2 regions of the Variovorax sp. GW531-E2 genome follow, and region 1 is predicted to be linked to the other one. Evidence: riboswitches for the same ligand, from Rfam matches in the RefSeq annotation. Region 1 holds a riboswitch; the other holds the start of a gene.

What was found. A riboswitch is a leader RNA that binds a small molecule or an ion and turns the genes downstream of it on or off. The one in region 1 is predicted to bind glycine.
Region 2: linked by a shared signal. The riboswitch ahead of AC07XP_RS25050 (D-amino acid dehydrogenase) and the one ahead of gcvT (glycine cleavage system aminomethyltransferase GcvT) in region 1 are both predicted to bind glycine.

The regions. Positions count from the first base shown of each region.
Region 1 covers NZ_JBWKXQ010000003.1:43,440-46,831, reverse strand. The annotation lists gene AC07XP_RS03085 (MFS transporter) at 1-129, shown strand, start outside; gene AC07XP_RS03080 (L,D-transpeptidase Cds6 family protein) at 373-864, shown strand; gene AC07XP_RS03075 (hypothetical protein) at 961-1,497, shown strand; glycine riboswitch at 1,529-1,619, shown strand; glycine riboswitch at 1,632-1,736, shown strand; gene gcvT (glycine cleavage system aminomethyltransferase GcvT) at 1,784-2,959, shown strand; gene gcvH (glycine cleavage system protein GcvH) at 3,031-3,392, shown strand, end outside.
Region 2 covers NZ_JBWKXQ010000055.1:39,665-43,056, reverse strand. The annotation lists gene AC07XP_RS25055 (RtcB family protein) at 1-647, shown strand, start outside; gene AC07XP_RS25050 (D-amino acid dehydrogenase) at 667-1,974, opposite strand; glycine riboswitch at 2,066-2,172, opposite strand; glycine riboswitch at 2,217-2,307, opposite strand; gene rfbB (dTDP-glucose 4,6-dehydratase) at 2,426-3,392, shown strand, end outside.

The DNA.
Region 1 (3,392 bases):
TCGGATGCACGCGGGCTCGGCGTGACGCTCACGGTGGTGTTGTGCGTGCTGTGCGTCGCGACCGTGCTGGCCTTGCGGCTGCGCAACCGGACGGTGCAGGTGATGGCGGGCGAGGCTGCCGCGGCCTGAGCTCTGCCCCGCGCACCCGGTGCACAGGGCACTGGGTGCTTCCCGCAGCGAAATCAAGGAGGAGCCGAAGGCGGGGGATATTCGCGGAGGGAAGCACCCGGTGTCCTGTGCACGCGCCCTGAACCACGGACCACCGAAATCCGTGGGCGATTCAACGCCGCACGCGCTCTCTTTCACTGCCAGAATCGACGCAAGCTTCGACGTCGAGCCTGACAGACAAGAAGAAGGAAAGAGAAGGACGCCATGCACCGAATCGTCGCCCAGGGCAGCAGCCTTGTCGCTGCCGGCTTGCTGGCCACCGCCGGTATCGCGGCCACGCCGGCCACCGCACCCGTTGCGCCCGTTGCAGCCGTTGCACCAGCAGCCGCCCCCGCCAATCCCACCAATCCCGTCACCCACCTCGCCGAAGTGGAAACCGCCGTGCGCGCCTGGGCCGCCGCCTGGTCCGCGCGCGACGTCGAGCGCTACCTCGCCGCCTACGCGAGCGACTTCACCCCCGCGCGCGGCCAGACCCGCGAGCGCTGGGAGGCCGACCGGCGCGCCCGCATCACGGGCAAGTCGCGCATCAGCGTGGGCATCGAGGGGCTGGTGATCAGCATCCAGGGCACCTCGGCCAGCGCGCAGTTCCGGCAGATTTACAGCGCCGACGCGCTCACCGAGACCGACCGCAAGACGCTCGAGCTGCAGCGCGTGGGCCCGCGCTGGCTGATCCGCAAGGAGAGCGCGGGCAACTGACGCGCGCCGCCTTGTCCCTGTAAGGCAAATGGTTCACGAAGATGTCACCACTTGCAACGATGCTGCAGCCTTCGACCTCCGAAAGCTGTGGCCGCCATGTTCCCCACCAAGACCGAGAAGGCACGCGACGAACTCCAGGCCGGGCAGCGCACGCTCAGCCAGCGTGAGCGCGCCCTGCTGCTCATGGCCGACGGCCGGCGCTCGCTGACCGACTTCAGCCCGCTGTTCCCCAGCCGCGTCGAGGCCGAGCAGGCGATCCAGGGGCTGATGCAGCGCGGCTACCTGCAGGTCGCGCGCCCGGTCGCGCCGCCTCCTGCACCGGCCCCCACGCCCGTCCCCGCCGCCGAGCCGATCCAGGTCGCCACCTCGGCCGACAGCTTCGACGGCAAGCGCTCGCTGGCCACCACGCGCATGTTCCTGTTCGACATCTGCGAGCGCATGTTCGTGCGCCGCGACCCGCGCTTCGCCAACCAGATGCGCGACGCCCTGCGCGAGGCCCGCGACCGCGAGGCCATGCTGACCATCGCCGCGCTGATGCTCTCCGAGATCGAGAAAGCCGCCGGCCCCGAGCGCGCCGACTCGCTGCGCGAGCGCATCGACAAGCTGCTGCCGCCGGCAGAAACCGTGCACTGAGCCGCCAGCCCCGGCCCCGCGATCCACTACACTCGCCGGGTCAGGAGAGAGCCCCGCGCGACGGGGCCGCCGAAGGCGCAGGGGTTCCCCGAACGCTCAGGCAAAAGGACTGACAAGACGCCGGCAACCACCGGCGTTTCCTTGCTGGAGAGAGGCCGTGGCATTGCACGCGGCCCACCGAAGGAGCAAACCCCGATCGTGGGGCGAATCTCTCAGGTAAAGCGGACAGCAGGGGTGGCCCGTGGCGTTGCAGCCATGGATTTCGACTGCCCCTTTGGAGTGCCCCGTGGCCGCTTCTTCCGCTTCTTCGGATACTCAACTTCTCAAGACCCCGCTGTACGACCTCCACGTGGAGCTCGGCGCCCGCATGGTGCCCTTCGCCGGCTATTCCATGCCCGTGCAGTACCCCGCCGGCCTCATGGCCGAGCACAAGCACACACGCGATGCGGCCGGCCTGTTCGACATCTCGCACATGGGCCAGCTGCGCCTGGTCGGCCCCGATGCCGCCGCCGCGTTCGAAACCCTGATGCCCGTCGACGTGATCGACCTGCCCGCCGGCAAGCAGCGCTACGGCCTGCTGCTGAACGACGAGGGCGGCATCCTCGACGACCTGATGTTCTTCAACGAAGGCAATGGCTCGCTCTTCGTGATCGTGAACGGCGCCTGCAAGGTGGCCGACATCGCCCACATCCAGGCCAGGATCGGCGCACGCTGCCAGGTGCAGCCCCTGCCCGACCACGCCCTGCTCGCACTGCAAGGCCCTCAGGCCGCCGCCACGCTGGCACGCCTGTCGCCCGGCATCGAGCGCTTCGTGTTCATGACCGGCGGCGCGGTGCAGATCGGCGGCATCGCCGCCTTCGTCACCCGCAGCGGCTACACCGGCGAAGACGGCTTCGAGATCTCGGTGGCCGCAAAAGACGCCGACGCCCTCGCCCGCCTGCTGCTCGCGCAGCCCGAGGTGAAGCCCGTCGGCCTGGGCGCGCGCAACTCGCTGCGGCTCGAAGCCGGCCTGTGCCTGTACGGCAACGACATCGACACCACCACCACCCCGGTCGAAGCCTCGCTCAACTGGGCGATCCAGAAGGTGCGCCGCGCGGGCGGTGCGCGCGAAGGCGGTTTTCCGGGCGCGGCCAAGGTGCTGGCCCAGCTCGCCGCCGTCGCCTCGGGCGCGGCCGGCCACACCGACCACAAGACGCTCACGCGCAAGCGCGTCGGCCTCGTGGCACTCGAACGCATTCCGGTGCGCGACGGCACGCTGCTGCAGTCGCTCGAAGGCCACGACATCGGCGCCGTCACCAGCGGCCTGCTCGGCCCCACGGCCGACCGCTGCGTGGCCATGGGCTACGTGGCCGCCGCCTTCGCCGAGCCCGGCACGCGCGTGCAGGCCATCGTGCGCGGCAAGCCGGTGCCGATGGAGGTCTCGACGATGCCTTTCGTGCCGACGCGCTACTACCGCGGCTGACCGACACTGAACACCGCAGACCCGGCTAGGCTCTGCACCCCGATTCCATTTTTTCCACGAGGAGTTTTTTCATGAGCATCAAATACACCAAGGACCACGAATGGGTGGCGGCCGAAGGCGGCGCCGCCACCGTCGGCATCACCGTGCATGCGCAGGACGCGCTGGGCGACGTGGTGTTCGTCGACCTGCCTGAAGTGGGCAAGACCTTCGCGCAAGGCGAGGTCGCCGGTGTGGTCGAGTCGGTGAAGGCCGCCGCCGATGTGTTCATGCCCGTGTCGGGCGAGATCACCGAAGTCAACGAAGCGCTGCGCGCCGACCCGTCGCTGGCCAACAGCGACCCGCTGGCCGCCGGCTGGTTCTTCAAGGTCAAGCTGAGCGAGCCCGCGCAGCTCGACGCCCTGCTCGACGCCGCCAGCTACGACAAGTTCGCCGC
Region 2 (3,392 bases), on a different contig from region 1:
TGATCCACAGCGGCTCGCGCGACATCGGGTTCCATGTCGGCGGCCGCTGGATGGACCGCGCACGGGCCGAGTGGCCGCAGGGCCTGCGCCACCCGAAGAGCGGGCTGTACGGCCTGGCCGGGCCGCTGGCGCAGGAGTACCTCGAAGCCATGGGCGTGGCCGCGCGCTATGCCTGGGCCAACCGCGTCGTGCTGGCCGAGCTGGTGCGCAAGGACTTCGCCGAACTGCTGGGCGCCACGGCGTCGACGCTGGTGGTCGACGTGCCGCACAACGTCGTGCTGCGCGAGCACGGCATGAACATCCATCGCAAGGGCGCGACGCCGGCGCACGCGGGCGACCTGGCGCTGATTCCCGGGTCGATGGGCGATCACTCGTACCTCGCGACCGGGCTGGGGCATGAAGACTGGCTGTGGTCGTGCAGCCATGGGGCCGGCCGGCGCATGCGTCGGCAGGAAGTGCGCGCGATGCGGCCCGCACCCGGCGACGCCGATGCCAGCTGGCAATGCGTGACTTTGCGCGAAGAGCGCCGCATCGAAGAGGCGCCGCAGGCCTACAAGCCGATCGGCGCGGTGATCGAGGCGCAGGAAAGCGCGGGGCTCATCCGCTGCGCCGTGCGGCTCAAGCCCTGGGTCACGTTCAAGGCATGACCCGAGGGCGCGTGTCGTGTCAGCCCAGTGCGGGTTGCACGGCGCGCGGCGCGGGCGCCGGCATGCCGGCGAACGCGAAATCGACCTCGGGCGCCAGCCCGCTCACGATGCGCGCGATCGACTTGCCCGAGCCGCAGGCGTGCGTCCAGCCGAGCGTGCCGTGGCCCGTGTTGAGGAACAGGTTCGGCAGTTTGGTCTTGCCGATCAGCGGCACGTTGCTCGGCGTGGCCGGGCGCAGGCCGGTCCAGAACTGCGCGCGTTCGGTGTCGCCGGCGCCGGGGAAGAGCTCCTCGACGCGCCGCACGATGGCTTCGCAGCGCACGCGGTTCAGGTCGCGGTCGTAGCCGTTGAGCTCGGCCGTGCCGGCGATGCGCAGGCGGTCGCCCGACTCGGAGGTGTAGCGCGAGAACACCAGCTTGTATTCGTCGTCCGTGAGCGAGACCTGGTGCGCCTTCGACGCGTCCTTCACGGGCAGCGTCACCGAGTAGCCCTTGGCCGGGTAGATCGGCAGGCGGATGCCCAGCGGCGCCGCGTACAGCGGGCTCAGCGAACCCATCGCAAGCACGAAGGCATCGCCGCGGATGCGCTGGAAGCGGCCTTCGTTGTCGGTCGCCTCGACGTGGTCGATGCTGCCGCCCGCTTCGCGCAGCGCGGTCACCGTGTGGCTCATGAGGAACTTCACGCCGGCCGCCTCGGCCAGCTTCACGAGCTCGCGCGCGAAACGGTTGGCGTCGCCCGATTCGTCTTCGGCGGTGTAGGTGGCGCCGGCGAGTTGGGGGCGGATGTGGGCGAGGGCGGGTTCGATCTTGATGGCCTCGTCGGCCGAGATGACCAGCCGCTCACAGCCCAGGGCACGCATCTGTTCGGCGGGCGCGAGGGCGCCGTCGAATTCTTTTTGCGTCGTGTAGAAGTGCAGGATGCCTTGCGTGCGCTGGTCATAGTTCAGGCCGGTGTCTCGACGCAATTGCTGCAACATTTCCCGGCTGTATGTACCGAGACGAACGATCTGTTCGATGTTGTGGCGGGTGCGCGCGGGGGTGCATTCGCGCAAGAACTGCAGGCCCCAGAGCCATTGGCGCATGTCGGCGCGGATGCGAAAGAGCAGCGGCGCGTCTTCCTTGCCGAGCCATTGCAGCACCTTCAGCGGCGCGCTCGGATTGGCCCAGGGTTCGGCATGGCTGACCGAGATCTGGCCGCCGTTGGCGAAGCTGGTTTCGGCGGCCGGGGTGGCCTGCCGGTCGATCACGGTCACCTCGTGGCCGAGTTGCTGGAGGTAGTAGGCCGAAGTCACGCCGAGCAGGCCGGCGCCAAGAACGATCACACGCATTGCAAGTACCTTTGAGTTTGCAGCGCTTGAACGGCGGGCGTGGAGTGCTATTGAATCAATAGCGAGCAACCGGACGACCGATGTCCAAGTTGCCGCTCCCCCTGTCCTCGGTACCTGAGAGATTCACCCTGCTGCACCCGCAGCGGGTTTGCTCCTTCGGTGCGCCACATGGCGTGGCGGCTCTCCAGACGGCTGTATCGATGAGTGCAGTACTGACCCCTTGCCGAAGTTCCTGGGCGTTGCCTGGAATTTCGTCGGGCCGACCTGAGCGTTTATGGGAGTTTGCGCCTTCGGTAGGGCCTCCGTGGAGGCCCGCTCTCCTGCAATTGTTGGCGATTGTAGGCGGGCCCCGCAAGCCGGCCAAGCCCTGTACATCGGCACTTCACACCGATGGGATAATTGAATGTTGATTTTTGGTAAAGCAAACTTTTTTCTACATGCAGGGGACTCCATGATCCTGGTTACCGGCGGCGCAGGCTTCATTGGCGCCAATTTCGTACTCGACTGGATCGCGCAGGGCAACGAGCCCGTCGTGAACCTCGACAAGCTGACCTACGCGGGCAACCTCGAGACCCTGGCGTCGCTCAAGGGCAACGCGAACCATGTCTTCGTGCAAGGCGACATCGGCGACAGCGCACTGCTCGATCGCCTGCTGGCCGAGCACAAACCCCGCGCCGTCGTGAACTTTGCCGCGGAATCGCATGTGGATCGTTCGATCCACGGCCCGGAAGACTTCGTGCAGACCAATGTGCTCGGCACCTTCCGCCTGCTCGAATCGGTGCGCGGCTACTGGAACGCCCTGCCGGCCGACCAGAAGGCGGCCTTCCGCTTCCTGCATGTGTCGACCGACGAGGTCTACGGCTCGCTCTCCAAGACCGACCCGGCCTTCACCGAAGAGAACAAGTACGAGCCCAACAGCCCGTACTCGGCCAGCAAGGCCGCCAGCGACCACCTCGTGCGCGCCTGGCACCACACCTACGGCCTGCCGGTGGTCACCACCAACTGCTCGAACAACTACGGTCCGTTCCACTTCCCCGAGAAGCTGATCCCGCTGATGATCGTCAACGCGCTGGCTGGCAAGAACCTGCCCGTGTACGGCGACGGCATGCAGGTGCGCGACTGGCTCTACGTGAAGGATCACTGCAGCGCCATCCGCCGCGTGCTCGAAGCCGGCAAGCTCGGCGAGACCTACAACGTCGGCGGCTGGAACGAGAAGCCCAACATCGAGATCGTCAACACCGTGTGCGCGCTGCTCGACGAACTGAGCCCCCGCGCCGACGGCAAGCCGTACAAGGAACAGATCACCTACGTCACGGACCGCCCGGGCCACGACCGCCGCTACGCCATCGATGCACGCAAGCTCGAGCGCGAACTCGGCTGGAAGCCCGCCGAGACCTTCGACACCGGCATCCGCAAGA